One region of the Dorea longicatena genome, then DNA from elsewhere that is predicted to be linked to it. Evidence: riboswitches for the same ligand, from Rfam matches in the RefSeq annotation. Region 1 holds a riboswitch; the other holds the start of a gene.
The links. Region 1 has a riboswitch for FMN ahead of ribD (bifunctional diaminohydroxyphosphoribosylaminopyrimidine deaminase/5-amino-6-(5-phosphoribosylamino)uracil reductase RibD). Riboswitches for the same ligand answer to the same signal wherever they lie in the genome.
Positions count from the first base shown of each region.

Region 2: it holds a riboswitch for FMN, as region 1 does, so the genes downstream of both, NQ508_RS02650 (ECF transporter S component) here and ribD (bifunctional diaminohydroxyphosphoribosylaminopyrimidine deaminase/5-amino-6-(5-phosphoribosylamino)uracil reductase RibD) in region 1, are expected to answer to the same signal.

Region 1 covers NZ_CP102280.1:334,503-349,546, reverse strand. The annotation lists gene ribH (6,7-dimethyl-8-ribityllumazine synthase) at 1-292, opposite strand, end outside; gene NQ508_RS01690 (bifunctional 3,4-dihydroxy-2-butanone-4-phosphate synthase/GTP cyclohydrolase II) at 325-1,542, opposite strand; gene ribE (riboflavin synthase) at 1,561-2,214, opposite strand; gene ribD (bifunctional diaminohydroxyphosphoribosylaminopyrimidine deaminase/5-amino-6-(5-phosphoribosylamino)uracil reductase RibD) at 2,196-3,332, opposite strand; FMN riboswitch at 3,497-3,611, opposite strand; gene NQ508_RS01675 (alpha/beta fold hydrolase) at 3,869-4,792, opposite strand; gene NQ508_RS01670 (HD domain-containing protein) at 4,829-5,386, opposite strand; gene NQ508_RS01665 (C-GCAxxG-C-C family protein) at 5,383-5,838, opposite strand; gene NQ508_RS01660 (alpha/beta hydrolase) at 5,932-6,732, opposite strand; gene NQ508_RS01655 (NUDIX hydrolase) at 6,883-7,719, opposite strand; gene NQ508_RS01650 (hypothetical protein) at 7,944-8,645, opposite strand; gene NQ508_RS01645 (arsenate reductase family protein) at 8,669-9,010, opposite strand; gene NQ508_RS01640 (ATP-binding protein) at 9,024-10,064, opposite strand; gene NQ508_RS01635 (ATP-binding protein) at 10,289-10,660, opposite strand; gene NQ508_RS01630 (glycoside hydrolase family 32 protein) at 11,062-12,504, opposite strand; gene NQ508_RS01625 (PTS sucrose transporter subunit IIABC) at 12,526-14,445, opposite strand; gene NQ508_RS01620 (LacI family DNA-binding transcriptional regulator) at 14,639-15,044, opposite strand, start outside.
Region 2 covers NZ_CP102280.1:535,774-550,817, reverse strand. The annotation lists gene tsaD (tRNA (adenosine(37)-N6)-threonylcarbamoyltransferase complex transferase subunit TsaD) at 1-885, opposite strand, end outside; gene NQ508_RS02685 (ribonuclease Z) at 896-1,804, opposite strand; gene NQ508_RS02680 (hypothetical protein) at 1,814-2,050, opposite strand; gene rimI (ribosomal protein S18-alanine N-acetyltransferase) at 2,218-2,658, opposite strand; gene NQ508_RS02670 (threonine aldolase family protein) at 2,652-3,686, opposite strand; gene tsaB (tRNA (adenosine(37)-N6)-threonylcarbamoyltransferase complex dimerization subunit type 1 TsaB) at 3,679-4,413, opposite strand; gene tsaE (tRNA (adenosine(37)-N6)-threonylcarbamoyltransferase complex ATPase subunit type 1 TsaE) at 4,401-4,826, opposite strand; gene NQ508_RS02655 (VOC family protein) at 4,968-5,336, shown strand; gene NQ508_RS02650 (ECF transporter S component) at 6,064-6,693, opposite strand; FMN riboswitch at 6,841-7,009, opposite strand; gene ptsP (phosphoenolpyruvate--protein phosphotransferase) at 7,054-8,673, opposite strand; gene NQ508_RS02640 (YitT family protein) at 8,781-9,683, opposite strand; gene NQ508_RS02635 (Tex family protein) at 9,827-11,983, opposite strand; gene NQ508_RS02630 (TetR/AcrR family transcriptional regulator) at 12,190-12,792, shown strand; gene NQ508_RS02625 (diacylglycerol/lipid kinase family protein) at 12,856-13,776, shown strand; gene NQ508_RS02620 (glycerophosphodiester phosphodiesterase) at 13,804-14,625, shown strand; gene NQ508_RS02615 (phosphatase PAP2 family protein) at 14,744-15,044, shown strand, end outside.

The DNA.
Region 1 (15,044 bases):
TACACACCAGATCATAGTGGGAAGTATCCCCGCGGATAACTGCTCCCACGCAGATGACTGCATCATACTTTCCGGACTGTGCCATCTTCTGTGCAGTCAGCGGAATCTCAAATGCTCCCGGTACCCATGCAGCCGTAATGTTCTCTTCTTCTACCCCATGTCTTACCAGCCCGTCGACGGCTCCGCCCAATAACTTATTCACAATGATCTCATTGAATCTGGCAGCCACAATTCCGACTTTCATTCCCTCAGGTGCTACTACTTTTCCTTCTACTAAATTGATCTGTCTCATGATTTCTTCCTCCTGTTATTCATTAAATCTTTTTATAATTCTATTTCTTTGAAAATGTGTCCCATCTTTTCCTGTTTTGTCTTCATATATTTCAGATCATACTTCTGCGGTGGGATCTCCAGCGGTACTCTTTCATTGATCTTCAGCCCAAACCCACCAAGTCCATAGACTTTGTCCGGATTATTGGTCAGAAGTCTCAATGACTTCACTCCGAGATCCGATAATATCTGCGCTCCGATCCAGTACTCTCTGAGATCCGGTGCAAATCCCAACTTTACATTGGCCTCTACCGTATCATATCCCTGCTCCTGCAGTGCATATGCCTTGATCTTATTGAGCAGCCCGATTCCTCTGCCTTCCTGCCTCATGTAAAGAATGATTCCTCTGCCTTCTGCTTCTACCTGACGCATCGCTGTCTGAAGCTGCAGACCACAGTCACATCTGAGCGAGCCAAATGCATCACCTGTCAGGCACTCCGAATGTACCCTGCAAAGTACATCTTCACCGTCTCCGATATCACCTTTTACCAGTGCAAGGTGATGTTCTCCTGTAATATCATTGATATATCCGTGAAGTCTGAAATCTCCATACTGCGTCGGAAGGTCTGCAACCGCCTCTTCTTTTACATGTTTTTCATGGATTCTCATGTAATCCTGAAGATCACGGATCGTAATAAATGTAAGATTATGCTCTTTTGCAAGTTCCCACAACTGTGGTGTACGCATCATTGTGCCATCTTCTTTCATAATCTCACAACACACGCCGCATTCTTTCAATCCAGCCAGTCTCACCAGATCAGTCGTTGCCTCTGTGTGTCCGTTCCGCACCAGGACTCCGCCTTTTCTGGCAATGAGTGGAAATACATGTCCCGGTCTTCTGAAATCTTCCGGCTTCGCATCTTCATCCACACATTTCATGATTGTATAAGAACGTTCTGCTGCCGAAATACCTGTCGTTGTATCAACATGGTCCACTGCAACGGTAAATGCTGTGCTGTGATTATCGGTATTCTCCGCAACCATCGGTGGAAAGTTAAGCCTTGCTGCAATTTCCGCACTCATCGGTGTACAGATAAGCCCTTTCGCATAAGTCGCCATAAAATTGATATTCTCCTGTGTTGCAAACTCTGCTGCACATACCAGATCCCCTTCGTTCTCTCTGTCCGGATCATCTGTAACCAGAATAACCTTTCCTTCCCTCAGATCCCTTAGTGCCTCTTCGATTGTATTGTACTGATTGTTTTGTGACATTCTATTTATCCTCCTGTTCTAAAATCCGAATTCCTGCAAAAATTCCATCGTAATTCCGGATTCTTTTTTCTCTTCTTCACTCTTTCCAAGGCCTAACAGCCTTTCTACGTATTTTCCGATCACATCATTCTCAAGATTCACCGAATCGCCCGGCACTTTTTCCAAAAGCGTTGTTTCTTCTCCTGTATGCGGGATAACCGATACCTGAAATCCCTCTTCCTCTACTTTTGCCACCGTCAGGCTGATGCCATCTATACAGATGGAGCCTTTTTCTACGATCAGATGTAATATCTGCGGCGATGTTCCAATAGATACCCAGATGGCATTCTCCTCCCGGGTCAGAGACCGGATCACACCGGTTCCGTCAATATGACCGCTTACGATATGTCCTCCAAATCTTCCGTCTGCAGCCATCGCCCGTTCCAGATTCACCTGACTTCCGACTTTACAGCTTCCCAGACTGCTTCTCCTGATGGTCTCTGCCATCACATCTGCAGTAAATCCATCCGGCTGAAGTGATGTAACTGTCAGACACACTCCATTGACTGCGATACTGTCACCGATCTTCGTTCTTTCCAATACCTTCTTCGCCTTGACTGCCAGAACTCCCGACTCTCCGGTCAGCTGCATATAGCGGACCGATCCTTTCTCTTCTACGATTCCTGTAAACATGGCCCCTCCTGTTCTTTTTCACATACCTGACAGATTATCCTGATGTCTTCACCGATCCGGCAGATATCCGTACATTTCAGTTTCAATGCTTCTGATGGAAGTCCGATGCCGATTCCTTGCACCGGTGTCTTACTGTTCTTTCCGCCAAATAATTTTGGTGCGATAAAACAGTGTACCTCTTTTACAATTCCTGCCCGCAGTGCACTGTCGTTCAGCGTGCCCCCGCCTTCCAGCAGAATGCTGTCAATGCCCTCATTTCCAAGATATGTCATCAGCTTTTTAAGGTCTATCTGACCTTTTTCATCCGGACAGCAGACAGTATCCACGCCTTTCGCATGTAACCGTTCTATTTTTTCTGTTATTTCTTCGTTCTCTTCCCGTCCTGCATAAGCCACGATTGTCCGGTACTCTTTTGCACTTCTTACGATCTGGCTGTCAAGCGGTATCCTAAGACTGCTGTCGCATACTATTCTGACCGGACTTTTCCATCCTTCTACCCGGACATTCAACATCGGATCATCCGCAAGTACAGTCCCGATACCGGCCATAATACCCATATACCGGTGCCTCATATGCTGCACTTCCTGTCTGGCCGGTTCTCCTGTGATCCACTTCGATGCACCCGTCTTTGTCGCAATTTTCCCATCCAGTGTCATGGCATATTTCATCACTACATACGGTGTCTTCGTCGTAATATAATGGAAGAATACCGGGTTCAGACAGTCACATTCTTCCCGCATAAAATCCTGAACTACTGTAATTCCCGATTCACGCAATATCTGTGCACCTTTTCCTGCCACCTTTGGATTCGGATCCCTGGAACCAATCACCACTTTTTTAATCTTCTGTTCTATGATCGCTTCCGTACACGGCGGTGTCTTGCCATAATGACAGCATGGTTCCAGCGTAACATAGATTGTCGCACCCTCTGCCGATTCTGTAAGCGATGCGATTGCATTGCGCTCTGCATGAAGTTCTCCGCATTTTTTATGATAACCTTCCCCGATGATCCGGCCGTCTTTTACGATCACCGCACCTACCATCGGATTCGGATTTGTCCATCCTTCTCCCTTTTTTGCAAGCTGGATTGCCCGGAGCATGTATTCCTGATCCGTCATTTCTCTTCCTTCTTTCTTAGTTATACAAAAACCCCTGCAGGATACCTACAGGGGAAATGATCTGTTACATATAACTGACAAATGATCTGTTAACCAAAAAAGCTCTGAAATGGATCACCATCTCAGAGCTCAGACACTACATTCATCTATTAAAATAACTGTACCATCATCTTCTTTCATCCAGACTATACTGTCGGCTCCGGAATCACACCGGATCATGCCTCTCGGCCCGCGGGCTTTACCGCCGGTAGGGAATCGCACCCTGCCCTGAAGATTTCGTTTTTTTTATCATAATACTTTATATATCATTTGTAAAGCAAAAGATATCAATGCATTCCAATCAGAGATCAAAAAATAATTTTTTTCAAAAAGGACTCCGGGTTTCATAAAACCGGAGTCCCTGAAAATCAAATTTCCCTTACGTCTTTCTTATCTACACTGATCACGACAATCGCTATCACAAATGCTATTGTACTTTTTATGTCTTTATCTCTATGTTTTTTGAATTATAATCCTTCCCGACACCTAATACATTTTTATAATGCCTTGTCCATGAATGCAATAATACCCGCTTCGACTTCGTTCTTAATCTCAGCATAATTATGTATCTCGTGACGGTATCCCGAGTACAGCTTCGTCGTTACGTTATGTCCGGTCTGTACCAGCCAGTTACTTACCTGATATACACCGACACCATACTCACCTACCGGATCCTGATCTCCCGCAATATTATAGATTGGCATGTCTGTCGGCACTTTTTCGGCCCACTTTGTTCCCTCGATCTGTAACATCATCTGGATGAAATCATATACCGAACGGTTGCTGGTCGGTCTGGTAAATGCATCAAACGGATCATCGGCATGATCCCGCTGTACATACGGATCGGCACAGATCCACTCATTTCCGATGCTGACCTCTCCACAGCGCTCACACATCCATCCCATCAGTTCTCCGGTATATGACGGATCGGATTCTTCTCCATGTCCTGCATCGATCGCTTCTTTTAATTTCTTTCCCGTCTCTTCTGCCCCGCGGAAGATTCCCGTTGTTCCGCAGATAGTTGCCCCGGCCAGTTCGTCCCCGTATTTTGCAATGAAATCTCTTGTGATAAAAGATCCCATGCTGTGTCCGAATAAGAAATATGGCAGATCCGGATATTTTTCACACACGATTCCTTTCAATGTATGCTCGTCTTCCATCATTGTATGCGGTCCTTTGTCTCCCCAGTCGCCCCACACATTATTGACCATTGCTGTCTTCCCATGTCCTACATGATCGTCTGCTGCCACGATATAACCCGCATCCATGAAGGCAGATATCATGTGCAGATAACGTCTGGAATGTTCCCCAAATCCGTGGATCACCTGGACGATTCCCTTCGGTTTGCAAGCCGGAACATAGATCCATCCCTGGACCTGGTCACGTCCGTTGTAGGACGCAAAAGATACTTCGTGTAACATAATGTATTCCTCCTTTTCTATCTTATCCGTACGATTTTAGATTCTTTTATTCTGTACGGTTATAAGCTGTTCTTCAAAAATCCTCTGGTATTCTTCTTCCACCTCACCAAATGCTCTGACCTCATACCTCAGATCAATATGCAATTCGGGCGCTTCGCTCTCCTGTTTCTCTCCCAGAAGAAACGTCAGATCATACCATAGCATTGCCTTATCAATCGCATTCAACTGCATCTTCTCTTCCGGTGTCAGGTCCGAACCGAGAAATTTTTCATAAATCATAGAAAGCATACGTTCTTCGCGTTCATTATATTCCGGCAGTTCCTTCTTAAAAGGCGACGGAACATCCGACATATAACACTCGCTTGCATCGTGAAGCAGGCATGCAAGCACCATCCTATCCGACAGACCTCTCGCCTTTGCCTCTTTTGCACAGCAAATGCAATGTTCCCCGACCGACCAGAACATCTTCACATGACCATTTCCTCTGCATATCAGGGACAGCGCATGTGCAATGTCTGCTATGTCAAATAACTCCGGATCCGGTTCTGTTGGTTTAAAATGTTTTCCTGTGTAGGTCGTAATGTATTCACTCATTTTCTTTTCTGCTCTTTCACATACTCTTCCAGAATCTCCGCTGCCCTTCTGCATGCTTTCACACAAGGTCTGCTCTGATAATACGCTTCCGTTCTGACCGCAGGCTCTTCCAGATCTTCGCCCTTCTCCAGCCCGAGAAGTTCCCGGCAGATCAGGCTTCCTTCCGAAGCTTCAAAGGATCCACAAAGCTTCTGCACAAGTACATAAAGCTGCTTTTTCCCCGCCGCATCTTTCGGATCGTCATATCCGTACAGATCACCGATTACCATGACCATTCCTGTCACGGCTCCGCATACCTCACGCAGCTTGCCAAATCCCGCTCCGAACGGGCTTGCTTTTTTTGCTGCCTCTTCCACTGTTATTCCCAGTTCTTCCGCAAATGCTGCATAGACCGACTGGCTGCAGTTGTAGCCTGTGCGGAAGAGGGATTCTGCTTTGTCTGCTTTGTTCATTGATTTTCACCTCCGGTTGTAATAACATAATCTGTCACACTGTTCTTCTATACTGATTATGATACCATGAAACCTTAACACCCTCAACTTATATTATAAGCCACTTTTCACTCCAAACATCCATTTCACGCCCTTAGCCAGCCTTTTCCCCGCATCTGCAAAATGCCCTCCCGCATTCCACTCTAAAACCACGGATTCCACCATCGAGTCCTCCTGTAACAGCCCTTCCTGCGCCCTGGTCCTGTCACCGACCGCTGCCATTACTTTGTTCTTCGCCTTCTCTTCCTTTCCGCCAAGGCTCAGATACACGCTACATTTACTCTGAATCACATGATTCCTCACATAATGGTCCCAGTCCGGGAACCACAACGAACCCGAACAGCATACAATTCCAGAAAACACGTCACTTTCATAAGCTGCCCATAGCGCGAATAATCCGGCAAGCGAATATCCCATCAGCCAATGTTCCCTGTCTTTCACACCAAAAGTCCGGTCAATATGTGGCACACATTCCTCTGTCAGCCATCTCAGCGTCTTCAGACCTTGTCCGGCGAAGCCTTCCTTCCCGAATACCGCCGCTGCTTCCCAAGGCGAAAAATCCCGATTCCAGTCTTCCACCTGAAATGCGACGAGCAGGAAATTTTGTTCCGGCACAAGTTCCAGTAGAGATTCCCACAGATGTTCTACTTCGTTCTGCTGATGTGGATACATACCCCAGAAGATAACCGGGCCGCCGGTTCCGTTCTGAGCGAGATGTAGTTTGATTCCGTTTATTGACATATCCTGAATCATCCCGGCACTCCTGCCGCTCTTTTCTTTTGTTAGCTCCGTTGTAAGCATTTGCTTTTTCTCTTTATCTTCCATCTGCAATTCTCCTAAATTACAAAGATTCATCTTTATTAATCTCTTCCATATACCCGGCTGTAACAATGCCTGCCGGCAATGCCACAATTGCTCTAAATGTTCTTTTTTCCAAAATTATGAAAAGTATCAAGAATAAAAATTTCATCATTAGTATGCACAGCCCTTTCTTCTTACTAAAGTTTATCTTTTCTCCCGATACAACTTCGCCGGCCGATGCCCGGCATCCCCCGTCATCTCCCCGGTATCTTCTACCAGATCAGCCACTTTTCTTCGAAACGCCGGAACCAGAAGCTTCGTATCCAGCACCGTCTCATGAATCTGCTGCAATTCTCTCAATGTAAACTTCTCCGGTAAAAGCCGGAACGCTATATGCGTCTCCGTAATCCACTTGCGAAGCTGTACGATTGCATCTGCAAGAATCAGCTCGTGGTCAAATGCAAGGTCATCACTTTCTATCGTCTTGAATTTCTTCTTTACATCCCACTTCGAAGTTGTCTCTTCTAATCTTGCATGAAGCTTCTCATCCCCATGTGTCAGACACAGATTCCATATACCGGCTTCTTCCTGAAATGACACATCAAACCACTTTGCATCTGAAGCATCATCTCCTGCCTGGATTATTTCCTGTCCAGCATTGACAAGTGCCATGTATCCATTGCTGATCACCCATCTTCTCGGATCACGGTCTGGATTGCTGTAGGTACCGAACTGTTCCAGGAAATTACAGTTGCAGTTTGTCTCTTCTTTTAATTCACGTTCTGCGGCTTCGCCGATGGTTTCCTTCGGACCAACGAATCCGCCCGGAAGGGCATAACAGCCTTCATATGGTGCCGCACCTCTCTGGATTAAAAGTACCTTTAACTCTTTCTCGGCTATTTTTCTGTAATTATCTTCTTCTTTGTCAAACATTCCGAAAATGACGATATCTGCAGTTACGGATGGTTTTGGATATTTTGAATCATCGTAAGTCTTTACAAATTCTTCGTTAGCCTTTTGCATTTCTGATTTTTTCCGCATGATTACTACCTCTTTCTTTTTTCGTCCTATATTATTATCTTTATGTTAGTATCGCTTTGATAGTATGTCAATATATAAATTTACGCACACGAAAAATGTCATCTCATCTTCTAACGTTCTTCGTGTACGTTTATCCTCTTCAGATACTTCACTACCTTGCTTATTTGTTTTTACTGAATCTTTTCACATATACTCTTTACACATATCTCTTTACGTATATCTTTTTACGTATACTTCTTCCGTGACAACCATTTCTGATCGATACACTTCACTTCCCCATCAAACCGGATATGTAAATGCACCCCGCCAGATCTCTGATTAATCTTCTCCACAATTCCATGTCCGAATTTCGGATGTGTCACTGCATCGCCAAGCTTATACTGAACCACTTCATCTTTTTTCTTCTGTGCAGTCTTCAGTTGCTGATAAGTATCCCGGACCGGCACGGACTTATCATGAATCCTGTTCTTTAATACTTTATCGTAGTCATGATTCATAAGCGCTTCGCCCGCCTTATAATACGGCGTCGGCGCCGCTCCGATTAGAGAACAGCAGTATTTCCAAGCACTTCCGTGTGTTCCCGCCTGCCATTTATACTTTTCGGGAATCTGCATATTGTACTGCATGTAATGGGCGTATTCGTGTTTGAATAAATCTATGCGATCCTCTTTGGACAGCGGATTCTTCACACCATATGCAATAAACAACAGCGAAAAATGAAAATGCTCTTTTTCATGTGCACTTCGTCTAGTGTAAGATCCCAGTGTGTCCGTGTCATATCCAAATGTTATCGGCACTTTTGCACCATTCAAATGGAGTTTTCTGTCCAGTTCTTCATATAGATTTTGTATTAATGCCCGTAAAATCGGGATTTCTTTCTGCAAGCGTTGTCGCAGGAATTGGTCTTCTCGGTTGTAATATGTCATCTTCTCGCACTCTCCATATGCATCTATTTCCAATTCTTCCACACATCCGGCCGATATCCTACCGTTGCCTGCTTTCCATTACGAACAATCGGTGTCTTGATCATCTTTTGATTTTCCAAAATCTTTTCTGCTTTATCTTCCTCTGCAAGATAAGTAATCAACGCAAGCAGATCTTTATCCTTGCACTCCTGATCGATCAGTTTTTCATATCCTCCGACAGCCTGGCATACCGAATTGAATTCACCTTTACTCAGACCTTTTTCTTTCATATCTACGAACTGGTATTTAATTCCGCGCTCTTTGAAAAAGCGTTCTGCTTTTTTGCTGTCGAAGCTTTTCTTGATTCCGAATATTTGTATGTTCATCCTTGTTCCTCTCTCATTCTTCTCTTTCTACGCTATAATATAACTGTTTTGGACTCTTTGGCTTATCTGGAATACTCAACTTAATTACGCCAGCTTCTACTAATGGATTTACATACGTCTGTATAGCATAAGTAACAGAATTTAAACCCAGATAATCACAAATTTCCTTTCTTGTACGCGGTGTTTTACAAAATACTATTAAATTATTTGTTTCTTCATCATTTGACATATCTTCATAATCATTCTTTGATTCTTTATATAGTTTTACAATAAAACTTCCTCTTTCATCCAAGAATTCTGGCTGTCTTAAGTTATATTTCTCCATTTCCATCCGGATTGTTGGAATTCCCGAATACCTGTTTTCTGTTATTCCCAATGTTTCAAGTGCCGATGCAAGTACCGGATTTCTTGTATCCGGTTGAATTTTTCCTAATTGGTCAATAGTGATTCTTCCATATAATCCACCTGGATTATGTATTTCAATCCTGTCTTCAAACATTATAAGTTGAATCGGCATTCCTTCTGTATGAATACTATAATCACGATGTACTAATGCATTTATAATAGCTTCTCTAACCGCTGTTATTGGATAGTCTGTTCTGTCAGTTCTTCGTCCGGTTGTCGGACTTATAATTGTCTTTGTCCGCATATTGCGTTTCACAAATAATAATGCCTCATCCAACATTTCCGGAATTGTTCCTTCTATTCTCTGATTATCCGAGAATCTTTCCCCCATGTCGCCAAGACTTCCTATTGTTCTCCCAGGAATTACAATTGCCGTAATACACAATTGTGGAAAATATGCCTGTGGATATGGACTAAAAAGCAAAGTCGCACTAAGCGTTACTTTCTCTCCTCGCTTTATGCTCATAAGTTCATAAATACTTTCATTATCAAGTGTTGCTAATCTTTGTTTTCCTCTCTTTAACAGTTCAACATAACGATTCAGTTCTTCCTGATCCAATGACATTACTGTTACTCTCGGAACCTCACGGATATCGTCTTGATATTTTCTTCTATATGCTTCATAACTATATATTTCGTATTCTGTCATCGGTTCATTACTATCCCCAATACGGGTATAGGACCCCTTCAACCTTCCACGTCCTTGATAATAGCAAGGTCTGTCTGCCAAATCTATTCCGGGAATTTCAGCAGAAACACTATATTTAAGTTTATGCAAGAAACTTGCATATTCCGCAAAAACAGAGCACTCGCTCCGCATGAGCGGAGCGCTGTTCCGCTAGGAACGGATCATTGCCCTGTTTGTTAATAAAGTTACTTGCTTTCTACACGTCTATCGCGACCTGGAAAGTCTAATCGATATGCTTTAGAGGTCATGCGGCTGAGACATGCATCTGCATATGTGTTATCACCAAACAATTGGTACCAGTTCGCTACTGGCATCTGCGAGATGATGACTGTTGATTTTCGGCAATCTCTAGCTTCGATGATTTCAAAGAGATCACGGCACTTGTCAAGATTTAAGTCCATCAATCCAAAATCATCTATAACAAGAAGATCATAACCGGCCATCTTGTTTGAATACTCATAGTAATTATCTTCACTATGCGCATGGGCGGATTCTTGAAGCAGATAAGAGTGCTTGATCCGATTCGAAAACGATCCATAACAGATCTGGTTGGGCACTTATTCAGACGCATCTGAATAGCACCAATAATAGTGTTGTAGTCCTGCATAAAAATGCCTCCTTTCGTAATCTAAAAATAATGACTACGAAAAAACTATAACACTTTATAAGAATGCGTGATCCGACGAAGCGGAAAAGTGTTCCGTTACGACCTGAAAAACTGATCCGTTGCTAGCGGAATCGGTGATCCGATGAAGCGGAATTTGCAGTCAGATACAAAAAACTTGCCACCTGCTACTTCTTACAAATGCATGGCAATACATAAAACTTGCCACTGACAGCATCTCTTGCATACTATGGTATAAAAAATGTGGACTGGCACCTCTTTTTTCAGGAACCTGTCCACATTTTTATTTTCTTTTCCGTATATTCACCTGTTATATCTTATGCAGTCCGGAATCTATTTTTTATATTCAACCTCGAATGATCCAAGTTCATATCCATGAACGCTTCCCTTTACCTCTCTGGATACAAGCTCTACTTTCTGTTCAAGATGTTCACTATATACTCTTGTTGTCAGAACCGTTTCCCCGTTATTAATGAATATCTCAATGGCTGATGTATCCGAAAAGATGGTAATATCCGAAAGCTCTTCCACCTTAGCAAAGCGCTGCTTTCTTCCACGTCCGCTTTCTCCCATCGATAAGGTAAAAAGCCCGTCCTTCCAGCTTATTGTAACATCTTCACGAAGCTTAAGCTCCAGATTTTTTGCTTCTTCCACGTCAAGTCTCAGTTCAAAACAGCAGTCCGCAGGCGCCCACTTTGTAAATGCTTCCAGCTCGCAGGTAAATGCATTTTTACGCAGATCTTTCATCTCCTTTAATGGATGCTGTAAGATCTTTCCATCTTTCCATTCCAGTTCTCTTGGCATGGTAAGTGCATGGATCCAGTCATATGCAACCGTTGCATCATTATCATAATCTGCATCCGGAATCCCCATCCAGCCAATCAGGATTCTTCTACCCGCTTCATCTGCAAATGTCTGTGTCGCATAGATGTCAAATCCTTTGTCAAATTCCTGAAATTTTCCAAAGCTGTATGATTTGTTCTTCAGGTCAAACTCTACCGGAAAATATCCACACTGGTACACATTCTGGTAATCATATCCCTTCTGATCTACTCCCTGTGGACAGCATGTCATAATCTGCTGGCCGTCAATCTCGAACAGATCCGGGCATTCCCACATATAACCAAATGGCTTTGCTGTCCGCACCGTATCGTACCATTTCCAGTGTTCCAGATCGTCGGAACAAAACAAAAGTGCACAGCCATAAGATTCCGCATCACGGCCTCCCTGGATCATATAATAACGGCCGTCTTTTTTATAGATTTTTGGATCTCTGACATGCTTGGACATATTCACCGGATAATCATCATTGGTCATTACAAGCTTCTTGTATGCAATATTCTTTCCATCCGGACTGAATACGTGAATCGTATTCTGTTCCCGTCCATTCATGATATAATCATAATCTTTATCCCAGAGTTTTACATTTCCTGTGTAAAAATAGTGAATTCCATCTTCACAGGTATAGGCTGATCCGCTATATACACCGTCTCTGTCCCATTCTTCGTCCGGATAAAGGAACGGCTCTTCTTCTTTATAATGAATCCAATCCTTTGTTGTGTAATGTCCCCAAAGCTTCGTTCCCCATCCGGCAAGAAATGGTGTATATTGGAAATAAATATGATTCACACCCTGAAATTCACACAGACCATTCGGATCATTCATCCAGCCTGTCGGCGGCATCATATGAAAGTGAAGTCTGTTTTTATCTTTTTTTACATTCTCCCTCATACTTTCATGCTTCGGATATTCTGTTAAATATGTCTCTTTGTTCATCTGTTCCTGTCCACCTTATCCTTACACGATTTCAGCCATCTTATCATTTTTTGCAATATGTTTTTCTTCTGTTTTGATGGTCTTTCCTTCCGGAAGCTCTGTGAAGATAACAAGAATCTCCGGAGAGTATCCATGCTTCTTCACCAGGTCGATGTCAAATCTGATAAGTGCTTCTTCTGCTGTTACTTCCTGTCCTTCTTTTACAAGTGTCTCAAATCCTTCACCGTTCATATTGACGGTATCTACCCCGCAGTGAATCAGGATCTCTGCTCCATCTGCAGTTGTAAGTCCGATTGCATGTCCGGTTGGATATACGAGTGATACGGTTGCCTTACATGGTGCCATAACGGTTCCGTCTTCCGGAAAGATAACGACACCGTCTCCAAGTACCTTGTTTGCAAATGTCGGATCTGTCGATGCTTCGATATCTTTTACTGTTCCCTCTGCTGCTGCATAGACTGCACCAGGCTCTTCTGTAATAACTGCCTTTGTTGTATCATTTTCTTTTGTATCGTTCTTTTTGTCATTTTTATTCTTATCCGGTGCTGACCACATTTTTCCAAAGATGACTGTACATACAAATCCAATCATAATCGCGATTGCATGTGCAATGATGTAGTTAATGTACCCGTGATGTGCCGGATTAGCAATTGCCATTCCAGGAAGTGCAGTTGTACCGAATCCAAGAGCAGTAAGCTTTGAATAGTATACATATGCACCTGCAACTGCACCACCGATACATCCACCGATCAGTGGAAACTTGTAACGTAAGTTTACTCCGAAGATTGCCGGTTCACTGATACCAAATAATGTCGAGCAGAAACTTGGAATACAAAGCTCTCTGGCTTTTAAGTTCTTCCAGTTCAGGGAAAGATAACCAAGTACCGCACCACTTTGTCCAAATAAAGCTACAGACATCAGTGGATTTAAAAAGTTTGTTCCTGTCGATGCAATAAGCTGTGCTTCTACCGCACCGATAATGTGATGAAGACCTGTGATAACTACGATCTGCTGAACTCCGGCAAATAACGCATACCCGAATGCTCCCAGATGTTCTGTACCCCACATCAGTCCGTCTGTGATTCCATTAGAAAGAATTCGTCCTGCCGGACCTACAAGTGTAAAAAGTAATACCGTAGAGATAAATACTGTCAGCATTGGTGCAACCAGAAGCTTGATTACATCCGGAATTACCTTATTGAAGAATTTATCCAGTTTTGCAACTACAAATCCCATCATAAGCGCGATGATGATTCCTCCCTGGAATCCTACCATCTCAATCTTCAGTCCGAACAGACGGATAACTTCTATATCAACGGTTCCCTGTGCAGCCTGGTAAGCATTGGCAAGAGAACTGTCTAACATGATTGCTCCGATTACCATACCAAGAACCGGATTCCCGCCAAATCTTTTTACGGCTGAATAGCATACTGCCATTGGAAGGATTGCAAAGATACCTGTAGACGCAAGACTTACCAGCCGGTTGATCGCATATAAGGTATCATGTGTCTTTACTACTTCAAGTCCGCCAAGGACGCTTGTAATTCCCATCAGAAGGGCTGCTGCAAGAAGTGCCGGCATGATTCCGATAAATACATCAGATAACGCTTTGATCACTGCCTGAAGTGGATTCTGCCTCTTCGCACTTTCTTCCTTCAGATCTCCCAGTGACATATTCTGTGTATTCGTATACTCGGCAAATACCTCATATACATCATTCACTGTTCCAGCTCCCAGGATCAGCTGTAACTGATTACCTGCTATGAACGCACCTTTTACTTTGTCGATATCTTCCAGTTTTTCAATATCTGCAAGATCATTATCTTTCAATACGATCCTGAGTCTGGTTGCACAGTGTGCTGTTCCCTGGATATTATCCATTCCACCAATATTGGCTACGATCTGTTTTGATATTTCCAGATACTCATTGTTCTTTCCCATTTCTCTTCTCCTTGTATTGTTTTGTTTTGGAACCGGTTCCGTTCCTATGTTTTTATTATATACATCAGCTTTTGTATGTCAACACAAAACGTCACTGCACTTTCATTTTTGGAAACGGTTCCAAAAATTGATATCTAAATTTGTCTATATTGCACAAAAGCAGGTCTGTCAAATTGACAGATCCGCCTGATTCTCAGTTCTCTTTTACACTTTTTCTTTCTATAATTTCATACGGGTTGACCTGAAGCGGGCTTACCGGCTTTCCTAAAATCATCTGGATCATCGACTCAGCACTGATCTCCCCCCAGTTCTTCCAGTCAAATTTTACCGTCGTAAGTGGCGGCTGTAACAGTTCTCCTGCTTCGTAATCGCCAAATCCTACCACGGATACTTCTTCCGGTATCCGTATACCTTTCTCTGACATTACTTTGTACACGCCAAATGCGATACGGTCTGTTGCGCATACGACTGCCGCCGGTGTCTTCATATGATCTACAAATTTCTGTACATTTTCAATTGCATTTTCATAAAAGAACGTTGTCTCTATGACTTCTTTTGGCTTTTTCTCACAGGACATAAGTCCATCGATCACTCCATGG
Region 2 (15,044 bases), 200 kb from region 1:
GCCTCGTTTTTCACATGCTTCTTTCATTGCCGCACGAAGAGCACTGTTCGATGCTACGCCGCCTGCGATGGCAAATTTGTCTACTTTATATTCTTCTACTGCATGCATAGCTTTAGCAACCAGTACATCGGTGACTGCTTTCTGGAAAGAAGCCGCGATATCTGCCTGGTTGTATTCTTCGCCCTTCATCTTGCATCCGTTAATATAATTCAGAACGGCGGATTTTAATCCACTGAAACTGAAGTCATATGGTGCGTCTTCTACATTTGCACGTGGAAATGCGATGGCATCCGGATTGCCTTCTTTTGCAACTTTATCAATCTTCGGTCCTCCCGGATAGCCAAGTCCGATTGCACGGGCCACCTTGTCAAACGCTTCTCCTGCCGCATCATCTCTGGTTCTTCCGATGATATCGAATTTTCCATAATCCTTCACACGAACCAGATGGGTATGTCCTCCGGATACTACCAGTGAGAAAAATGGTGGTTCTAACTCTTTATGTTCAATAAAATTGGCTGCGATATGCCCTTCGATATGATGTACTCCGACCAGCGGTTTACCTGCTGCATATGCGATTGCCTTTGCTTCTGCCACGCCTACGAGGAGTGCACCTACCAGTCCCGGTCCGTAAGTTACACCGATTGCGTCGATATCGTCCAGTGTTACCTCTGCCTCTTTCAGTGCTTCTTCAATGACCTGATTAATCTTTTCTATATGTTTTCTGGATGCAATCTCCGGCACAACACCTCCATACAATGTATGCAGGGCAATCTGTGAAGAAATGACATTGGACAGTACTTCTCTTCCATTTTTTACAACTGCCGCTGCTGTCTCATCACAGGAGCTTTCGATTGCCAGTATTAATACATCTTTTGTCTCGCTCATATTTTCCCTCCTAATCTTCAAATACCAGTTCTACCGAGCGCTTATCTTTTGCTGCGATTGAATTCGGGAATATTGCCTTGACATCGTCCATATATTCCTCTGGTTTTGTCAGTGACGGGCTATAATGTGTCAGCCACATTTCTTTTACTTCTGCTTCTTTTGCAAGCTGTGCTGCTTCATAGAATGTCATATGCTTATATTCTTTGGCCTTCTTCTGCTTATCCTTTTCGCCATACATTCCTTCACAGATGAAGAGATCGGAATGCTTTGCATTCTGCTTAATAGATTCCGTCGGTCTCGTGTCTGTGGTATACGTAAGCTTGATTCCCTTTCTTGCCGGCCCGAGTACCATATTCGGTGTATATACGTGCCTCTTAGTCTCTATTGTTTCACCTTTTTGCAAAAGTCCCCAGTATTCCTGTGGGATATTTGACGCTTTCGCCCTTTCCACATCGAATTTTCCTGCACGGTCGATCTCCATTGTATAACCATAACAGGTTACGTTGTGATTCACACGAAATGCTTTTAACCGGTAGCCATTCAATTCGAATGTCTGCTCGGTTTCCGTAATTTCCATATATTTAATCTGGAACGGCAGCTCCGGTGCGATCACGCGCAGGGCATTTACTACCCGTTCCAGCCCCTTTGGCCCGATTAATGTAAGCGGTTTGGTACGGTCTGCATTTCCCATTGTAAGAAGCAGGCCCGGAAGTCCGCTGATATGATCCCCGTGATAATGCGTAAAGCAGATCACGTCGATTGGTTTAAAACTCCAGCCTTTTTCTTTGATCGCAATCTGCGTTCCCTCTCCGCAGTCGATCAACAGGCTGCTTCCATTATAGCGCACCATCAGGGATGTAAGCCACCTGTATGGCAATGGCATCATCCCTCCGGTTCCTAACAAACATACATCTAACATAATTTTCCTCTATTCTTCTTCCAGTTTAATCTTAAAACTGCCCGTCAGTTCATCATAACAGGCTTCACAAAGGTCAAAATGATCCATCCGGTTATCTTTGTCAGAAAAATATCCCCATCGCTTGTCCACGCTCAGCACATCTTCCTGGGGAACCCCTTCTATCACCGGAATCACTCTGCCGCATTTATTACATACGATACTTGTAACTTCTTTTACTTTTTTTGTCTGTTCTTCAAACTGGCGCATACCGTTCCTCCTGTAATTCCGGCACCGTTTTTGCCGGTGCTGTTCTGCTGTTACATTGTTCTCTTTTCATTACTCTCTATCTTTTTGTTCTCTCGGTTACGCCTATATTATAGCTTTCCATCTGTATGCTGACCAGTGGAAAGTGCTGTAAGAATTACCATTGTTTCCTATAGATTCTTTGACATCAAAATGGCATTTTCCTGTGGATTCTCGTAATAGTTTTTACGGATTCCATCTTCTGTGAATCCACATTTCTCATAAAATCTTCTGGCGGCTTCGTTGCCTTCTCTTACTTCCAACATGATTCTTGTTATCTGCTGTTCCTCACAAAACGCCACAAGTTCCTGGAACATTTGTCCGGCAGCCCCTTGTCTGCGCATAGAAGGAGCTATTGCGATCCTTGCGATCTCGCCTTCATCTAATACGTAATAGATAATGAGATAGCCTGCGATTTTCTCCTCTGTCTTTGCTGCAAATATCACTGCATTCTTCTGATTCCATGTCTCTTCCAGACTTTTCAGGCTCCATGCATCGGAGAATATTTCACTTTCCAACGCGGCAATATCCTGAAGATCCGACAGTTCTGCCTTACATATCTTTTCTAACATGCCTCAATGTCTCTGATCAGTTCTTCCACCACTTCCGGCTTTGTTGCCCAGCTTGTACAGAATCTGACCGCACTTTCTGCATCCGATACCTTCTCCCAGAATTCAAACACATATTTTTCTTTTAATTTCTCAATATGGCTGTCCGGCAGGATCGGGAACTGCTGATTCGTATAGGAATCGTAACGCAGGCCATATCCTTTTTTCTGAAATACCTTCTTAAGCTTCATTGCCAGTTCATCTGCATGTGCAGATATCTTAAAATAAAGGTCATCTGTAAACAGTGTATCAAACTGGACGCCAAGAAGACGGCCCTTTGCCAGCATTCCGCCATTCTGCTTGATCATGTAGCGAAAATCCTTCTTTAATGCCTCATTCGTGATCACAACAGCTTCACCAAATAACGCTCCTACCTTGGTTCCACCGATATAGAATACGTCTGTATATTTTGCAAGATCTGTAAGTGTAATATCATTGGTCTCTGCCATCAGTCCATATCCAAGACGTGCTCCATCAAGGAAGAGTAACATGTCATATTTCTTGCACACTTCATACAGATCCATTAATTCTTTCTTTGTATACAGTGTTCCATTCTCTGTAGGGTGGGAAATATATACCATTCCCGGCTGCACCATATGCTCCTGACTTCCATCTGTAAAATGAGCATGACACATTTCGTCTACCTGTACGGCACTGATCTTTCCGTCTCCACTTGGAAGCGGCAGTACTTTATGTCCGGTTGCTTCAATTGCTCCGGTCTCATGCACATTAATGTGTCCGCTTACTGCTGCAACTGCACCCTGATAAGGACGGAGTGCCGCACTGATCACAGTTGTATTGGTCTGTGTTCCGCCTACCAGGAAATGCACATCTGCATCCTGACATTCACACAGATCCTTAATCTTCTGTCTTGCGCTGTCGCAGTATGGATCCAGTCCATATCCGTCGGTCTGTTCCATATTTGTCTCTACCATCCGCTGCATAATTGCAGGATGGGCACCTTCTGTATAATCACACTGAAATCTATACATTTCCCAGTCTCTCCTTCCGTTCTCTTTCTGCCTGAGACACACGGAGATAATCCGGTTCATGCTCCATTGCAGTTTCGATCTTTCCTTCTTTATAATACTGCATTCCCAGTGTTCCTACGGATGCAGCTCTCTGCCGGTTCATATTTGCCGGCGCAAATGTAACAGCTTCTCCCGGCAGGATCTCTTCTTTAATCTTTGTCTTGTGCACAGGAACCCCGTCGCCAAGGAAGGTTACTCTTCTTCCTTCTTTTAAATATTTTTTCAGCTTTTCTCCCAGTTCTTCTATCGGAACTGCCATCTGGTCTTCCAGTATGTGAAGCTTCTGTCCGTCAAATTCATAGATTCCCGCATACACCTGCCCGCGTCTTGCATCCATGATCGGACATACAACATCTGCGATTCCGCACAGATTGTAAGCAAGTCCCTCCAGTGTCGGAATATGGATCAACGGTTTCTCAAGCGCAAGTCCAAGTCCCTTGGCCGTTGCGGAACCGATACGAAGTCCCGTAAATGATCCCGGCCCTCCGGCTACCGCTATCGCATCTACGGTACGCAGATCCAGTTCTGTCATCTTCACGATCTCGTCCAGCATCGGAAGTAATGTCTGTGAATGTGTCTTCTTATAATTGACTGTATATTCGGCAATGACCTGGTCATCCACTGCCCCGTCTTCTACTACAGCTACACTGGCGACCAGTCCTGAGCTGTCTAATGCTAATATTCGCATATTGTAATCCTCCGGTAATCGAATCCTTTTTCCAGATCCTTTTCTATCTTAATCTCTGTGTAATGTTCCGGTAATATCTCTTCGATCAGATTAGCCCACTCGATCAGGCTGACGCCCTCTCCGTAAATGTAATCTTCATAGCCAATCTCATCCATCTCTTCCACATCACCGATTCGGTACACATCAAAATGATAAAAGGGAAGTCTTCCTTCATCATAGATCTGCACAATGGTAAATGTAGGACTGCTGACCGGTTCATCTATCCCCAGTCCTTTGGCAAGACCTTTGGTAAATATCGTCTTCCCGACACCCAGATCTCCCACCAATGTATACACCTGTCCTGCACAGGCTTTTTCACCCAGACTAAATCCCAGATCCCAAGTCTCTTTCTCACTGTTTGTCTCTATTATCATAAGCTCTCCCTTTCCATTTTTTGAAATCACTGTATTCAGTATCTTTAAGTATAACACATCTTTTTTTCTTCCGCTACTCATGATATACTTTCTGATAACAGCTTAAATATATTAATTTTTATCAATAATGGAGGAAAACGTATGAAATTCACATTTTATCACAATAACATTAACGTTGCTGATCTTGACAAGTCTATCGAATTCTACAAGAAAGCACTTGGACTTAAGATTACAAAAGAGACAGAAGCTGCCGACGGAAGCTTCAAGCTGGTATTCATGGGAGATGATACCACCCCGCACAAATTAGAGCTCACATGGCTGCGCGATATGGACAGACCTTATGATCTCGGAGACAATGAGATTCATCTGGCAATGCAGACAGATGATATGGACGCGGCACTGGCATTCCATAAAGAGATGAATTGCGTCTGTTTTGAGAATCCGGAGATGGGTATTTATTTCATTAATGATCCGGATGGGTATTGGGTGGAGATTTGTCCGGCGGAGTAAGATTTGTATTTAATTGATTATCGTGGCTTACCCCGGTCCATGAGAAAGACTTGGTATCCTGGTGCGGGCTAAGATTCCACGATGAAGAAGTTATAAGGGCGTCAGAATTTTCTAAAAACACCCGAAATATGTACAAAACTCGCCATTCGGCTCAAACAGTGGCACATATTCCGGGTAACGAAAATTCTGACGCCCTAACAACTTCTAATCATCGCTCCATATACGCCCGCACCAGGATACCAAGTCTTTCTCATGTCGTGATAGGCCAATGATAATGAATTCAACAGAGGGACTGTAACCTTTGTGTGTAGCCGGAAAGTTGTGGTGAAGGCCCTTGACTTTCTGGCTTTTTGTCGCCGTATCTCCGTAAGAAACTATTGCTTGCAAGTTATGTAGGTAACAGTTTTATAAGCAAACTTTCGGTGTCACAACGGTTACGGTTCCACTGTTTCATTTATTATGGCATGCGAAAACGTGACTGAATAAAAGTATGGGAGTGATTTCTGTGCATATGAGGTCATGGTTAGTAACTCTTGAGTAATAAAATTGGCCGTTAGTCCTGGAAAAATCATTGTCTGAGACGAATGTCGAGTTTTGATTTTTCCAGGACTGCTTTTAGGACAATTTTGTTGCTCTAGAGTTACTCCATGATCGAATCAGCACAGAAATCACTCCTATACTTTTATTCAGGCCCTGGGTAAGCCACCATATAATAAATGAAACACCCCTACGCATTCATCTTCAATATCGGACTAATCTTCTTATAAACCAGTAACACGATCAAAGACACCAACACACCTTTCAGCAGATTGAACGGTCCAACTGCCAGTATCACGAATGTTTTAAGGTCTGTAATATGCTTATTCACAGCCGTTCCCATTCCAACCAGTCCGTCGATCGGCATACCGAATGCTTTGGCATATGCCGGTAGTAATACGAAGGCATTCAGGAAACATCCGACTACTGTCATGAATACGGTTCCCGCTGCCATTCCGGCTACTGCTCCGGTTCTGGTATGTTTCTTATGGTAGATCAATGCGGCCGGCACAACCAGTGAACAGCCAATCAGGAAGTTTGCAATTTCTCCGACTCCCGCTGTCATAGTTCCGTTGATTGCAAAGTTCAGTAAGATCTTGATAAGTTCTATTGCCGCTCCGGCGAGTGGTCCCATTGCAAAACTTCCGATCAGAATCGGTACTTCGCTGAAATCTATCTCATAGAAGGACGGAGCGAACGGAAGCGGAATTTCGAACAACATCAATACTGTTGCGATTGCCGATAACATACCAATCTGTGCCATTGTCCTGATTTTGTTTCTGTTCTTTTCATTTTGTCTTGTCATTACTTTTGTACTCATCTTTCTTTCTCCTTTAAACCGAATTATATTCTAAAGGAAGAAACTTCTTAATTTTGAACCATACAATATTCACATAGCAAGCAAAAACCCCGCCACCCAAAGGGCAACGAGGCAATCATATCATTCTGATAATCCTGTAAATATCGTATCATCCTTCTCTCATCCAGACTTTACTGTCGGTTCTGGAATCTCACCAAATCGGCTGATCATCACATTGATAACATCTGTTCAGATATCTCTGACCAGAAATTCTTCAAATGACCAGTTCGCGGACTTTACCGCCGGTTGGGAATCACACCCTGCCCCGAAGAATCTTCTTTCGTCTTATATTATAGTACGGCATATCCGTCTATGCAACCATTATTTTGTGCTCATCTCACGGATCAGTTTTCTGATTGGAAGAACAAATGTCGGAGATACAGACAATTCATCGATTCCCATCTTAAGGAATGTCTCTGTCAGAGTCATATCTGCTCCAAGTTCTCCGCAGATACCAACCCAGCATCCTGCTTTGTGTCCGTTTTCGATCGTCTTCTGGATCATGCGGAGCACTGCCGGATGATGTGAATCATAAATGTTGTCAAGTTTGCTGTTCTGTCTGTCAATTGCCAGTGTATACTGAGTCAGGTCGTTTGTTCCGATACTGAAGAAGTCAACTTCCTCTGCCAGAAGATCGCTGATCATCACTGCTGCCGGTGTCTCGATCATAATACCCTGTTCAACTTCACCGTACTCGATTCCTTTTTCTGTCAGTTCTGTCTTGATAGACTCTACGATTTTCTTAATCTCTTTTACTTCATCTACAGAGATGATCATCGGGTACATAATTCCGATGTTACCATATGCACTTGCACGGAGAAGTGCGCGAAGCTGTGTACGGAAGATATCTCTTCTATCCAGGCAGATACGGATCGCACGGTATCCCATGGCCGGATTTTCTTCATGATCAAGGTTGAAGTAATCTACCTGCTTGTCTGCACCGATATCCAGTGTACGCACGATTACTTTCTTTCCTGCCATGTTCTCTGCAACCGTCTTGTATGCCTGGAACTGTGCTTCTTCATCCGGATAGTTATCTGCTTCCAGATATAAGAACTCACTTCTGAACAGACCGATTCCGGCTGCATCATTGGCAAGTACGCTTGCAACGTCTTTTACGCCACCGATATTTGCATATAATTTGATGTGTTTTCCATCTACAGTTACGTCTTCTTTTCCCTTTAATTCCTGAAGAAGTTCTCTTGCTTTGATGTCTTCTTCTTTCTTTTCCTGCATTTTCTTTAAGATATCTTCGTCCGGATCAATGTAGAATGTTCCTGTGTAGCCGTCTACGACTGCCATCTTTCCATTCCATTCTTCTTTGATATCTACTTCGATCAATGCCGGAATGTTCATGGTTCTTGCAAGGATTGCAGTATGTGAGTTTGCAGATCCAAGTCTGGTTACGAATGCAAGAAGTTTCTCTTTGTCCATCTGGACAGTCTCACTCGGTGCAAGGTCTTCTGCCACAACGATCACTGGTTCATCACCGAGGGCTCCACCGCTTTCGTTCCCACTTAAGATATTTACCATACGTTCCGAGATATCTTTTACATCTGCTGCTCTTGCTTTGAAATAATCATCTTCCATCTCTGCAAACATCTTCGCAAAGTTATCTCCTGTTGTAGCAACGGCAAATTCTGCGTTTACCTGCTGTGTCTCGATGATATTAACAACAGAATCAATATAATCATCATCTTCCAGCATCATCTGATGTACTTCAAATACAGCAGCATTCGCTTCTCCGACTTCTTTTAATGCTTTTTCGTACAGTCCCTGTAACTGCTCTGCTGCCTTTGCACGTGCATCCTCGTAACGTTTGATCTGTTCTGCAGTATCCTCTATTTTCACACGTTTTACAGGCTGTTCTCCCTTCTGGTAGAACAATATTTTTCCAATTGCAATTCCTTTAAATATTGATTTGCCAGTATATTTCTCCATAAATGATACCTCGTCCTTCCTTCAATCTTTGTTAACATTCTAACTCACAATACCTGTAAAGTCTAGTTTTTCGTAACTTTGTTTTCATTCTGCATTCATGCACTTTCTTAACCCATATTTCCATTCTTGTTTTGATTCAATTCGTCGTAACGCAGCTTTTCCATTGTAAATCCACGTCCTCTTACCTCATTGATCTGCGTGATCGTGATAAATGCTTTCGGATCAATCTCCTGAATTGCCTCTTTTACAGAATACAGCTTTCTGCTGTGGATGACACATAATACGCCCTGCTGCTTCTGTTCTCCATAACCGGTCTCGATGTCTACCATTGTCACTCCGGCATCAATATCCGTTAAGACTTTCTGACGGATTTCTCTGTATTTGTCCGAAATTATAAATAACTGGATCTGTGACTTTCCAAGAAGCATCACCCGGTTCAGCACAACCGTACTTAAAAATAAATTCAGAATACCATACAGTATCTGTTCCGAATCTGAAAACAACATCTGAAGTCCCAGCACCGAAAAATCTACAATATACAAAAATACCGCTACCGGGACATGGAACCATTTATGTAACACAAGTGCCAGTATATCGGTTCCACCGGTAGATGCACCTACTCTTACCACCAATCCGATACCGATTCCAAGAAGGACCCCTCCATATAATGCCGCAAGCATAGCATTATTCTCCGTCACTTTGTCTATTCCCGGAATGGACTGTACCATCGACAGGAATATTGGATAAATAAAAGAACTGATGATCGTTGTCAATGCAAACTTCTTTCCCAGAAATACTGCACCGAGAACGAACAGCACCGCATTGATTGCCAAAATGATCAGCGACAGGTTCACCGGAAAATAATGGCTGATCGTAAGACCGATACCGGTTGCACCTCCCATGATGATCCCATTTGGCACGGTAAACGCAGCCACAGCAAATGACAGTACAAGATTACCGACCAGCACACCCAGAATAGTTTTGATTGTTTTTCCCCAACTTTTTTTCATATGTCCCATCCTCTCTCCGTATTTTATTTTGCGATTATACATATAACCCGTTACAGACAGTTATCCCCATATAACTGCCTGTAAACTCATGTTTTCCACATTTTTATATTAATAATGTGGATTCTCTTTCTTCATTTTCCAGATTATGAAATTCCTTTCATCGTAAGCTGGATTCTCTTCTTCTTAAGATCCACGCTCATCACTTTTACATCCACGATATCGCCAACACTTACCACTTCCAGCGGATGCTTAATGAATTTCTTATCCGTAATCTCGGAAATGTGTACCAGTCCGTCCTGGTGCACTCCGATATCTACAAACACACCAAAGTCAATGACATTTCTTACGGTTCCTTTAAGGATCATGCCTTCTTTTAAGTCTTTCATATCTAAGACATCTGTTCTTAAGATCGGTTTCGGCATCTCATCACGCGGGTCACGTCCCGGTTTTTCCAGTTCTTTCACAATATCCCGGAGGGTGATCTCTCCGATCTCCAGTTCTTTTGCAAGTCTTGCATAGTCTTTGATCGTAAGAGAAAGTCCGGCAAGCTTTCCTCCGCTGATGTCTTCCAGTGAAAATCCCTGTTTCTTCAGAAGTTTTTCTGCAGCTTCATAAGACTCCGGATGTACACTGGTTCCGTCTAACGGATTCGTACCGTTCTGTATTCTCATGAATCCGGCACATTGTTCGAACGCCTTTGGTCCAAGCTTTGCAACCTTCAGAAGCTGTTTTCTGTCTGTGAATCTTCCGTTTTCTTCTCTGTATGCCACAATGCTCTTAGCAATCGCACCGGAAATACCTGAAATATAAGAAAGTAACGGTGCGGATGCTGTATTCAGGTCAACTCCGACTTTATTTACACAATCTTCGACAACTCCGGATAAGGCTTCGCTTAATTTCTTCTGGTTCATATCATGCTGATACTGTCCGACACCAATGGATTTCGGATCAATCTTTACAAGCTCTGCCAGCGGATCCTGCAGTCTTCTTGCAATAGACGTCGCACTTCTCTGTCCCACATCAAATTTCGGAAATTCTTCTGATGCGAGCTTACTTGCAGAATACACGGAAGCTCCTGCTTCATTTACGATTACATACTGCACTTTCTGCGGGATCTCTTTTAACAGTTCTACAATGAACTGCTCAGACTCTCTGGATGCAGTACCATTTCCTACGGAGATCAGTGTAATGTTATATTTTGCAATAATCTTCTTCAGCAGGTCTTTGGACGCCTGGATTTTCTTCGGTGTCGTCGGCGCTGTCGGGTAGATCACTGTCGTTCCGATCACTTTACCGGTCGGATCTACAACTGCAAGCTTACATCCGGTACGGAATGCAGGATCCCAGCCAAGTACAGTCTGTCCTACAATCGGAGGCTGCATCAGAAGCTGGTGCAGGTTCTTCTTAAATACGCTGATTGCCCCGTCTTCTGCCTTCTCTGTCAGGTCGCTTCGGATCTCACGCTCGATTGCCGGTGCAATCAGACGCTTATAGCTGTCTTCTGCTACTTCTTTTAAAATCGGTGTGGTATGCGGGTTATCACTGTGGATCATCTTCTTTTCCAGATATCTTAAGATGTCATCCTGCGGTGCTTCGATCTTTACTGTAAGGAACTTTTCTTTCTCCCCGCGGTTCAGTGCAAGCACTCTGTGGCCTGCAAGCTTTGTCACCGGCTCTTCAAAATCATAGTACATCTCGTATACCGACTCTGCTTTTTCGTCTTTTGCCTGTGAAATTACTTTTCCGTGCTGTACGGTTGCTTTACGGATCCAGCTTCTGTAATCTGCCTCATCCGATACCGATTCGGCGATGATATCTTTTGCTCCGTCAATTGCTTCTTTTACGGATTTTACTTCTTTCTCCGGATTCACATATTCTTCTGCATACACTTCTATCGGTTTCTCCGCTTTCTGAAGTGTGATAAGTGCTGCAAGCGGTTCCAGTCCCTTCTCTTTTGCAATCATGGCACGTGTCCGGCGTTTCGGCCGGTATGGGCGGTAAAGATCTTCTACCACTACCATTGTCTCTGCTGCCAGGATCTGCTTTTTCAGTTCTTCGGTAAGCTTTCCCTGTTCTTCGATACTTGCCAGAACCTGTTCTTTCTTTTCTTCCAGATTACGCAGGTACATCAGTCTTTCATGCAGTGTCCGCAGTTGTGCATCGTCCAATGTTCCTGTAACTTCTTTTCTATATCTTGCGATAAACGGAATCGTATTGCCTTCATCAATTAATTTTACCGCAGCATCTACCTGCCATCTCTTGACACCAAGTTCTCCGGTAATCACCTGATTAATATCCATATGTTTTGTCTGTCCCTTTCTTGCTGTATTTCGAAGATTTTTCTCTTCTTTATTACGCGGATAATTATAACTGAATTCACTTCCGTATGCAATGCCGCCGGCAATACAGAGTTCACTCTGTTTTCTTGAAAATACATTTTCTCTATGTTATACTGAAACTGCTTGAACTTATTAGAAAATATAAATACTCAAAGGGGCTTTTACTTATGAATCAGGAAACACAGGGACTCTCAAAACAACAAATCAAATCCAGAGAAACACGCGCCAAGATCTTCCAAGCAGCCAAACGCATTCTGCAAAAGCAGGGCTATGAACAACTGTCAATCAAAAATATCTGCGAAGAAGCAGGCGTTTCCAACGGAAGTTTTTATCACCATTTTAAGACGAAAGATGATCTTCTTTCTTATTATATAGAAGAACAGCCAAGTATGGATCCGGATCTTCTTGAACTTCCGTCCAGTGCTGCTGAGACAAAAGAAGCAATCATCTCAGTTTATTTAAATTATGTTCACTACTGCGAAGAGCTCGGAGTGGAATTCATGGCCAATTATTATACACCTAAGAATCAGTCCCTGAATCCTTTGATCCGTACAGAAAGACCATACCCGATCGTTACCGTTCATGATTATCTGAAGCGTGTGATCGAATCCGGAATCATTTCCCCATCGGCAGACCTTGAGGATATTACAACTGACATCCGTATGATCGTAATCGGAAATGTATTCGAATGGTGCTTAAAAAGCGGCGATGCTGATTTTGAAGGTAATATGCGTCGGTCCCTTACTACTTATCTGAACGGATTATTCTAACAAATCATTACATCATATAGATACTTTATCGAATTTCAAAAACTTACAAAGGATGAATGCGATATGTACACATTTATTGCCAATCCTAATGCCAGATCCGGCAGAGGGATTCTTCTCTGGAAACAGATTGAGAAGATCTTACAGGAAAAAGAAATTGAATATAAAGTTTTATTTACTAAATACCAGCATCATGCTACCAGACTGGTTCATGATCTTACCTCCGATAGCGCATCCCATACGATCGTTGTACTGGGAGGCGATGGTACTTTGAATGAAGTGATCGACGGAATCGTATATCTCGATAAGGTAACACTCGGATATATTCCGCTTGGATCCGGCAATGACTTTGCCAGAGGCCTTGGTCTTCCAACGGATATTCACGGTGCCCTGGAGCAGATTCTTGCCCCAACGCATTACACCGCCATGAATGTAGGTGTACTTGATTACGAGAATAAGCACCGAAGATTCGCTGTAAGTACCGGAATTGGCTTCGATGCTGCAGTCTGTCATCAGGTGATGGTCACACCGCTTAAGGCTTTCCTCAACCGGCTGAAGCTCGGAAAGCTTACATATCTTGGTGTTGCCCTTCATAAACTGTTCACATTAAAACCAGTCACTATGACGGTCACAACCGAAAATGGTGAGACAAAAACATATGAAAAAGTATATTTCACAGCTGTTATGAATCTGAAATATGAAGGTGGCGGTTTTAACTTCTGTCCTGCTGCCAGTGGTACAGATGACAGGTTAGATATCATTACCGTAGCAGAATTACCGAGACTTAAAGTTCTTTGTCTGCTGCCAACGGCCTTCAAAGGATGGCACACACGTTTCCATGGAATCCATCTTGATACCTGCACAGAAGTGACTGTCATAAGCGATTACCCACTGCCTGTACATACAGACGGCGAGCCCGTCTTTTTACAATCTGAGATCCACGTACATCTGGAGAAAGAAAAGTTACGTATTATTACACCTTGTTAATCATATTGTTCACGGGGAGGTTCTTTTATGCGTTTACTGATTACCGGAATTATTGTATTTCTTATATTATTTTACTTTTATCTGATCTGGCCGAGACTGTCTAGGAAACGACAGATCCGTCCATTTCTTCACACGATGTTCGCCCATCGTGGATATCATTGTATTGAAAAAGGGATTCCCGAAAATTCCATACCTTCTTTCCGTGCCGCTATCTCCCATGGATATGGGATCGAACTGGATGTCCATCTGACAAGCGACGAAAAACTTGTCGTATTCCATGATGACGACCTGTCTCGTATCTGTGGACGACCGGAAACCATTGAATCACTCCCTTTAAAAGAATTACAAAGCTGCCGGTTACAGAATACGAATGAGACTATCCCACTTTTCACCGATGTACTATCCCTGGTGGGCGGCCAGGTTCCGCTTCTGATCGAACTGAAGATTCCAAAGTCTTCTCTTGGCATCTGTGAAAAGACCTGGGAGATTCTTAAAAATTATAACGGACCTTATATGGTACAGTCTTTCAACACACTTGGTATCTGGTGGTTCCGCCGTCATGTACCCCATGTCTTAAGAGGTCAGCTTTCTTCCAACCTGACTGCCGACCATCTTCCGGAGCCATGGATCCTGACCTTTGTTGTAAAGCATCTGCTTGGTAATGTACTCGGACGGCCGGATTTTATTTCGTATAAGCTTGCAGACCTTCCGATGTTTGAAGTCTGGTTTTTAAAGTACATTCTGCATCTTCCGGTTGCAGTGTGGACTCTGCGGACACCTGATGCTTTAAAAAAGGGAAAACGGCATTATGATATGCAGATATTCGAGAAAAAGAACACTTACTATTAACTTTGTAAAAAATGTTAATATTCCATGAACTTTATTGTTGATTCAATTTTTTCATGTTATAATGCGCTTTGAAACGAGATAAGATAATAACAAAGGCTTTGAAAAAGGGGTAGTTCATATGAAAGCCATTGATAAAGCAAAGAGTTTTTTGAAGAAGTACCGTCATGCATGGGTATTATCATACTTTCTGATCTATATGCCATGGTTTGTTTATCTGGAGAAGCGCACGAATGTACGTCATTACATGATACATTCCCCAATCGACAATCATATTCCGTTTATTGAATATTTTATCGTGCCGTATTTAGTGTGGTTTGTATTCATTGCCGTAACGGTAGCTTATTTCCTTATTAAGGATAAATGGGGATTTTACAGACTATGTGCTTTTTTATTTTCAGGTATGACGATTTTCCTGATCA